DNA from 2 places in the Paenibacillus sp. LjRoot153 genome. Region 2 is predicted to be linked to the other one. Evidence: a T-box and tRNA genes for the amino acid it is inferred to sense, from the RefSeq annotation. Region 2 holds a T-box; the other holds one or more tRNA genes.
What was found. The T-box of region 2 lies ahead of argS (arginine--tRNA ligase). A T-box ahead of a tRNA ligase gene usually reads a tRNA of that ligase, here a tRNA-Arg.

Region 1 (4,424 bases), 3.6 Mb from region 2:
TGTGCGAAAGGTAAGTTTTTTTCTGTTTGTTGACATAGTGTTGTCAGGGTTGATTTTGTATAGTTGTAGGAAAAAGAAGGGAAGTACATCATGGAGAAATTAGATTTAGCCAAAGCCTATAAACCTTATTACACAGCTCCAACGAAGCCTGAGCTCGTTGTTTTTGAACCTATTTCCTATGTTACTATCGTAGGGAAAGGGGACCCCAATGGTGCCGCCTTCGCTAACGCTACAGAAGCGCTGTATACGGTCGCCTACGGTGTTAAGGGACATTACAAGAAGCTGGAGAAAGACTTCACAGTAGCGAAGCTAGAAGGGCAATGGTGGGTAGATGGGGATCCCCGAACTGCCTTGGAGGTATCGAGGGAAGAATGGCACTGGAAGTTATTGATTCGTATGCCAACGTATGTGTCGGCTGAGATCGTAGAAGAAGCGCGCTCAGCAGCAATGGCCAAGAAAAAAGAGCTTAAGGTTATTGCGGATGTTGGGTATGAAACTTTGCATGAGGGACTCTGTGTCCAGATGCTGCATGTGGGACCGTATGCGACAGAACCGGAAACACTGGCACAGATGGAGCATTTCATATCGCAAGAGCAGCTCAGTTACCGTGGACTTCATCACGAAATTTACTTATCAGACCCGAGGAAGATTGATCCTGCCAAAATGAAAACGATATTGCGATATCCAGTTCAAGCGATAGAAGTGGTGAAGGGGTGATTTTTGCTGTAAAATAGAAGATAATGTCGAGAACGGTGGGAGTGAGTGCAGATGCGTAAAATAGCTGCAATTGGACAAGCTGTGGTTGTCCTCGTGATCTTGTTAGGTTTGCTGTATCCGGCACCTTCCGCCCACGCTTCTTGGTTCGATCGGATCAAAGATATTTATCAATTGCCAAGCAATGTGGAGCAGATCCAGAAGGATTATGAGGATACGAAGCAGCAATTGGAAGAACAGAAGGACAAGTTATCTGAGGCCGTCAGACAGTCACAAGAAATCGAGGATCGTCTCCTCAGTCAAAACGAGGCACTTAAGAAGGACAACGAGCAGTTACAAGAACGCTTGAAGGCCATGGAACAAGTTGCGTTAGACAAAGATAAACGTAATCGTAAAATCATCTACATGATCATTACGGCTGCGGCATTAGTAGTAGGCTATTTCTTGCTTGGACGCGTGTTTCGTTTCTTCGTATGGCAGAGAAGGAAGCGTGGGATGCGCTAACAGGATTGGCGAGGAGGTTGTGTGGTTTGGAGATCATCTATGAAAATGCAAGCTCACAAGCCAGGATGGCTACGCTGCAGCTTCTAAAGGGAGAGGCTGTGCATGTGCTGCATCCCAACCAAATTGTTGCGTTTCAGGGAAGGCCTGAGCAGCGTGAAGACGCATTGATGAAGCTTCCTAGTATGTATAGGAAGAAGCGGTTGATCCAATCACGCATACTCGGTCCTGGGCGTGTGTTAATGGGGTTGCCAGAAGCGTATAGTTTGGCTGTCGTGCCGTTGGAAGCCGAGGCCGATCTATTGTATGAATTTCGTCATGTGCTGTTTTATACGGAAGGTGTGACGTTTACAACGCATCTACAGAGTGTGAAGAACACGTTGATCACGCAAGATTTAGTTAAAATGCAGTTTCACGGCCCCGGCAATCTAGGTTTGCTAACAGCTGGCCCTATACATCACATGGCCCTGGATGCTGTGGAGCCTCTGTATGTTGATGTCAGTTGTCTTGTTGCCTATCCGCGGCAGGCTAAGCTGCGCCTCTGTGTATACGGCAACACACTGGCAAGCCAGCATATGAATTATCACTGGGAGATTACAGGGCATGGTCACGTACTCATGCAGCCATGTAAGCCTGATCCCAAATTGGATGAGCATTTGAAATCAGATAGCATACTGCGCCGTATAGCAAGGGAAGTTCTTCCATTTGGCGGAGTTTTCATCAAATAATAAAAAATATATAAAAATAGTTGCATTTGTTCTAAATACCTGATATATTATTTCTTGTCGCCTCTGAGAAACACATGCAGAGCGAATGAGAATTTACACCATGCGGAAGTGGCTCAGCGGTAGAGCATCGCCTTGCCAAGGCGAGGGTCGCGGGTTCGATCCCCGTCTTCCGCTCCAATATTTGCGCCCTTAGCTCAGCTGGATAGAGTATTTGACTACGAATCAAAAGGTCGGGAGTTCGAATCTCTCAGGGCGCGCCATTTACACTTTATCTTCACTACGGGACGTAGCTCAGCTTGGTAGAGCACCTGCTTTGGGAGCAGGGGGTCGCATGTTCAAATCGTGTCGTCCCGACCATTTTAGAATTTTTTATATGCGGGCGTAGTTTAATGGTAGAACTTCAGCCTTCCAAGCTGATCGCGCGGGTTCGATTCCCGCCGCCCGCTTACAATTAAAAGGACCGCCTTCGGGTGGTCTTTTTTCATTGTATTAGGCAGGGATGAGAGCCCGTAGAGGTTCGACCGTCCGTGAACACTTCGTTGAATAGGCTGAGTAGGACGAGCGTCCAAATATACCACTAGTTGCTTCCGTAGGAAGCCTTATAAATCCGAATTTGGAGTATTCCCGCCGCCCGCTTACAATTAAAAGGACCGCCTTCGGGTGGTCTTTTTTATATTTACAATACATGTGGAAGAGGCCCATGAGGGTTCGACCGTCCGTTCGCAGATCTGAGAACATGGAAACATAGGAGATAGAAATAAACCCTACTTCTGCTGAATTGGGGTTATTTTTTCATATTTTCCAATAGTCATACAGATGTATCTAGGTTAAAATGGGAAAAACATGCAAAGGGGACTTACCGAAATGAACGCTATTGAAAATCGTATTCATGGGTTACACCAGTATCATTCGGAGTTAACGGCGACTGCTGATCTGGCTTCATTCTGGGAGCGCGCCTACGCTGAAGCAACACAAGCTGCGTCCTATACAAGGGAGCCGGTGGCATCACCTTTTGTACAAGCGGAAGTGAATAAGATCGTCTTGCAGGGTGCTGCGGAAACACCGATCCATGCTTGGTTGTTACTGCCTAATGCAGAGAGCAAGTCTAAGAAGGTACCTTGTATTGTTACGTTCCCAGGCTATACTGGCTCCAAGGGGAGACCCGAGGATCATGCAGCCTGGTTGCTTATGGGGTATGCGGTACTTGCTGTTGATGTACGCGGGCAAGGCGGCGATAGCGGCAACCTGCTGCCACAGGAGACCGGCATGACGAGGGGATGGATTACACAGGGTATTCTCGATGCTGAGACGAGCTATTACCGAGCGGTTGCGATCGATTCCTTGCGTGCAGTGCAATGTGCGTTAGAGCAGCCAGAAATCGACAGTGAGCGAGTATTCGTATATGGCGGAAGCCAAGGCGGAGGACTTGCCCTACTCGTGACCGCGCTTGAGAAGCGCATTCGAGCAACAATTGCCCATGTGCCGAACCTATGTCACATGGATCTAGGCCTGTTGCAATCCGTTAGCTCACTAAGTGAGGCAGCGGAATTCGTTACTCGTTTCCCAGAGTATCTGCCTGATGTACTGCGGACAGTTTCTTATTTTGATATCATGAATCTAGGTGATCGTATTCAGCAGCCTGTTCACGTTACGGTAGGGTTGAAAGATACGTGTTGCTTACCAGAGGCGATTTTCGCTGCGTATAACCGAATCGAATCTGCACACAAATCCATTGAAGTGTACCCCTTCATGGGGCATGCGACACCTCCTGGATCCCATGCAGCAGCACATGCTTTTTTCTCAAAATGGTAGGGACTGAAGTAAGAAGCTTCCCGGTTGGATAACCTATTGCTAACTTGAAGGGAGGTGCTGACAGATGGAAAAAGAAGATTCATTTGAAGATGTATTTGAGCTGATGGAAACGGCTTTTCCTGTAACGGAAATAAGGACGTATGAAGGTCAGCGGGCGCTGTTATCTCATCCCAATTATAGAATCGATGTCGAGAGAGATGTTCATGGGCAATTGCTTGGTTTTTTGGCAAGTTGGAATTTTAGCACGTTTCGATTTGTGGAGCATATCGCCGTCAACGCTGCCATAAGAGGTGGCGGGATTGGTAAAAAGATGCTGACAACGTATATGAGCAGTGCTACTACACCTATCGTACTTGAAGTCGAGCCTCCGAATACCTCAGATGCTACGCGGAGAATTGAATTCTATAAGCGCTGCGATTTCCATTTGAACCTATTTCCTTATGCGCAGCCTCCACTTAGAGAAGGGCAACTGAAATTGCCTCTCAACATCATGAGTTATCCAGGTCCATTGACGGAAAGTGAGTTTAATTCCTGTAAGCATATATTGTTTACCGAGGTGTATAAGCAGCCTGTAAGCTTGGTGTGAAGCGATTGTGGAAGAGACAGCTACTCTGTATAGAGTGGCTGTTTTTGTGCGGTTTTACATAAAAGGAAACACTTACCTATGCG
Region 2 (4,424 bases):
ATCAATAATTAATGCCATTAAATTTCTTGAGTAGCTTGTAACCCGATAAGTTTCAAGCCGTTACGCAACGTGATTTGAACGCATTTGACTAGAGCTAGTCGCGCTTCACGTAACTGTGTATCCTCCACTAGGATATAACATGCGTGGTAGAAGCGATTAAACGCTTGAGCGAGATCAATGAGATAACGCGATACGATCGAAGGTTCCAGCTTTACCATAGCCTGCTCTATGCGTTCTGTAAATAAATAGAGCATTTTAACAACCGCCATGGCCTCTTTATTTTGCAAACAAGTGCCGTCTATTTCAGCGATTTGCATTTCCTGTCCGTCAGGCAGCATCGCTTTCTTCAACACACTGCAAGTTCTTGCATAGGTGTACTGCACATAAGGCCCCGTTTCACCATCGAAATTTAGAGCTTCCTCCCACGAAAAATCAATATCTTTGATTCGATTTGCACTCAAATCGTTAAATATAACGGCCCCAATCCCAACCTGCTCAGCAACTTTAGCTTTATTCACTAAGCCTGGGTTTCTTGCTTCGATGACATCCCTTATTTTCTGAATGGCTTGCTCCAGCACGTTTTCCAGTCTAATCACGTTGCCTTTGCGTGTCGACAAGCTCCCCCCTTCAATGCTCACACGGCCAAATGCGACATGCTCAAGCTTGGAGGACCACGCATAGCCCATTAATTCAACAACCTTGAAGCATTGCTGGAAATGTAGATTTTGAGCATAATCAGTCACATAGATCAATTTCTCAAAGTCATACTTACCTGCTCTATATATAGCTGCCGTAAGATCGCGTGTATGATACAGCGAGCTGCCGTCCTTTTTCAGCATTAATGCCGGTGCCATGCCAAAGGCATCCAACCTAACTAATAAGGCACCATCGTCTTCTTCCAAAAGCTGCTTATCCTTCAGTTCCTTAATAACGGGCTCCATCTTGTCATTGTAGAAGCTTTCCCCTTGATAAGCGTCGAATTTAACACCTAGCAGATTATAAATCTTTTGAAATTCGGTGAGGCTGATCTCAATAAACCACTGCCACAACGTGAGTGCTTCCTGATCACCTTGCTCCATTTTCGTAAACCAAGATCGAGCTTGATCCTCTAAAGCAGGGTCTTTCTCAGCTTCCTCATGGAATTTCACATACAGATCGAGAAGCTCATCGATAGCTCTGTGGTTTACAGCCTCCTTGCTACCCCATAAGTGGTAGGCAACAATCAGCTTCCCGAACTGTGTCCCCCAGTCCCCTAAATGGTTAATGCCCACACAGTTGTATCCGAGAAATGCATGGATGTGATATAACGCATTCCCGATCACAGTGGATCTTAGATGGCCAACATGAAAGGGCTTCGCGATATTCGGAGAGGAATAGTCGATCACCACTGTCTTCCCTTGCCCCAAATTCTGAGATCCATAGCGATCTCCAACTTGACTTATATGACGAATTAGAGATTCTGCAAACATAGACTTTTTGAGAAAAATGTTTAGATACCCAGATACGGCTTCCATATCCTCGATGTGCTCATCTTCTAGCGCTGCTTTTAACTCTTCAGCAATGACTTGTGGAGATTTACTTAGGGTTTTACTTAGACGGAAACAAGGTAAAGATAGATCTCCTTTATCCGGATTCGCTGGGTATTCCATCCATCCCATAATATCCTTGGCGTCAAAACTAGTTAGTAACGCTGCGATTTTACCTGCCAAATCATGCTTATAATTTATCATAGCGTTTCTCTCCTATCTTTTATTAGAAAATATAAAAAGCCCCCGTCTCTATGAAAGAGACGAGAGCTGAAAATTCCCGCGGTACCACTCTAAGTGTTAAACCTCTGGTTTAACCCCTCTGTTTCGTAACGGTCGAAAGACCGGATTTACCTACTCCAATTTCGGCAAACCATTTCCTGGGTCCGTTTCATTCTTAACATCCGTACCGGCTTACACTGACCCGGCTCGCTGTGACTGTCTGTTAGGAATTACTGTCCCAATCATTAATATTTCGATATGAATTTTTCAATATCTTACAGGGGATTCTGGGGAATGTCAAGCCTGTATTTTATCGACGTTCACTGAGCTTAAAGGTTGCACATGTGCGTTAATATCCGAAGATCCTTAACTTGTTGCCAAAATAATCAGACTACTTCTTTCGAGATAGTCGATTTTTCGACTAACTCACCCATAAAAAAGGGTAAGCTTCGCTTACCCCAAACCCAAAAAAGACACCCCGTGTGGTGTCTTTTTTTAACATTCGCACACTATTTATTGGCATGTTCTGCCGGTGAAAAGAATACTAAGATAGTTAAGTCTTCTGTAATATCAAAGAATCTATGTTCTTTATGGGCCTCTACGAATAGAACGTCCCCTTTACTTATTTGTGCAAGTGTATCTCCATTCTGAAACGATGCTTCACCTTCAATGATGAAATAAACCTCATCTTCAGTATGTGGCTTTTGTTTATCCAGTTCACCTTTATTCAATTTATAGAGGCCTACACTCATTGACGATACCTTTAGAAATTCATAATAAGCATTGTTCTCTACTTCTTTTAACTCATTAAGATAATTTTGCAAATCCATTAATTTAAAATTCAACGTACTATCTCCTTTTTTGGGGACACACTCATAATAAATCGAATAACAACATCCGCATATTTATCTGGTTCCTCAACTCTTACATAGTGCCCACTTTAATCAAACAACTCTATTTGACTTATCAAGATCTCCAATTCTATCGTATAAATTAACTTTAACTTCGATCTTTCAAATCACCAATATAATAAGCAAACACTTGATCAATCGGTTTAAAATACAAATGTCCATCCTCTTCCCATGGTTGAAAATGCAGATCCATCCGCGAATCGTTCCAATTCTCGGGGGTCCCATTCGTGCTTAAACGCCCTGTCACAACAGGTTCTTCTATCACTTTGGGAAATTCTTGATAACCGAATAGAAGGTTCTCATGCATCGCAATTATTTCATACTTTTCCCCGTGGAAAGCACGCTCCTCTTGCAGCTGATAATGATAATAGATGTAACTACTCATCATCTCAGGCTTCAAATGAGCAACTCTCCCTACCCGCGAGATCACGGGCTCTTTTCTCAACCAGTGCTCTGCGTTTACAGGCTCATTAAAATGAAATACATCAATCATTAAGATCCACTTTCGAGGCTGTTCCTGTCCTGGCCAATCCTTCAAAAAAGGAACCGCAGCTCCAGCCACTTCATCAGGCAAAACCTCTCGGCTCATGCACTCATAATAGAGGAATAGATTGTTTCGCCAAACGAAGGCTGCAGCAGTCATTAACTCCCCCTGGGCTACCAGTAACTGTGCTTGGTTGCCTATATCTAATGCGTTTAAACCGAGATCCTTCATCCCCGTTTGCCATTCGGCACGATACATCCTTCTTAAGATCATGATAACTTTCCTCGACTTTCATAATTGGTATTATGCTTAATTAACTGAATCTTGACGTATTTGAACCCTTAATAGAACTGTGCTAACATTAGTACAGTTCTGTCAAGGTGGTGAATTGGATCCATGGTAATACATAAGATCTCCATAAATATTCCTCTTAAGCTGTTCGTAGCTCTAATTACTGCCCTGTTAGGCGGTTACTTGTTCCAACTCCTACATATTCCCATCCCATGGCTTCTTGGTCCGATGATTGCGGTATTACTTGGTTCAAATGTGTTCAAAGAACGATATGTATGGCCTACTCCGATTAGAAATGCAGGACTCATCATTGTCGGATACACGATTGGTCTCTCCATGACCGCGACAGCTTTACACGAAATGGCGATTCAGTTACCTTCAATGCTACTCATGACACTGCTCCTAATGTTGCTCTGCGTATCGCTTGCCTACTTCATATCCAAGCTATCGCGAATTAACTTCAAAACAGCATTGCTAGGAAGCATACCAGGCGGGCTTACACAAATGGTTATTTTGGCTGAAGAGACAGAAGGCATTAATCTTACTATCGTGACCGTCTTGCAAGTCATTCGCCTCATGATGATCGTTATCTGTGTACCGTTGCTGGTGTTTAGTCCGATCATGGGCAATCAGCATACAGTCGAAAATCTGATTCAAACGGTAACGACTTCGAATGCAAGCTGGGGTGCCCTAACACCAAATATCTTCATTTTCGCCGTAGTCAGTATCAGTTGTGCACTTCTAGGTCATAAAATCAAGTTTCCAACTGCTTTCTTGCTCGGTCCTGCCTTCAGTACAGCAATCATTCAACTCATTGGACTTCATGGACTAGCGCTGCCAACAAGTATAATCAATGCAGCCCAAATTATGATTGGTATCCATGTTGGTTTAATGCTAAAGCCAGCTCAACTTAACCACAAGCTCCAAATCATTTCACTTGCAATTGGCAGTAGTGTACTCCTTCTTCTTGGTTCATTTGGACTCAGTTTT

Region 1: it encodes a tRNA-Arg, which carries the amino acid that the T-box ahead of argS (arginine--tRNA ligase) is inferred to sense. The anticodon was not compared.

The regions. Positions count from the first base shown of each region.
Region 1 covers NZ_CAXUQH020000001.1:917,937-922,360, forward strand. Annotated here, with positions in the region: gene ACSQ8P_RS04220 (GyrI-like domain-containing protein) at 91-717, shown strand; gene ACSQ8P_RS04225 (hypothetical protein) at 769-1,218, shown strand; gene ACSQ8P_RS04230 (AIM24 family protein) at 1,245-1,943, shown strand; tRNA gene ACSQ8P_RS04235 (tRNA-Gly) at 2,046-2,120, shown strand; tRNA gene ACSQ8P_RS04240 (tRNA-Arg) at 2,127-2,203, shown strand; tRNA gene ACSQ8P_RS04245 (tRNA-Pro) at 2,224-2,300, shown strand; tRNA gene ACSQ8P_RS04250 (tRNA-Gly) at 2,319-2,389, shown strand; gene ACSQ8P_RS04255 (acetylxylan esterase) at 2,808-3,755, shown strand; gene ACSQ8P_RS04260 (GNAT family N-acetyltransferase) at 3,820-4,341, shown strand.
Region 2 covers NZ_CAXUQH020000001.1:4,564,371-4,568,794, forward strand. Annotated here, with positions in the region: gene argS (arginine--tRNA ligase) at 18-1,727, opposite strand; T-box leader at 1,783-2,003, opposite strand; gene ACSQ8P_RS19550 (cupin domain-containing protein) at 2,258-2,593, opposite strand; gene ACSQ8P_RS19555 (hypothetical protein) at 2,748-3,416, opposite strand; gene ACSQ8P_RS19560 (AbrB family transcriptional regulator) at 3,540-4,424, shown strand, end outside.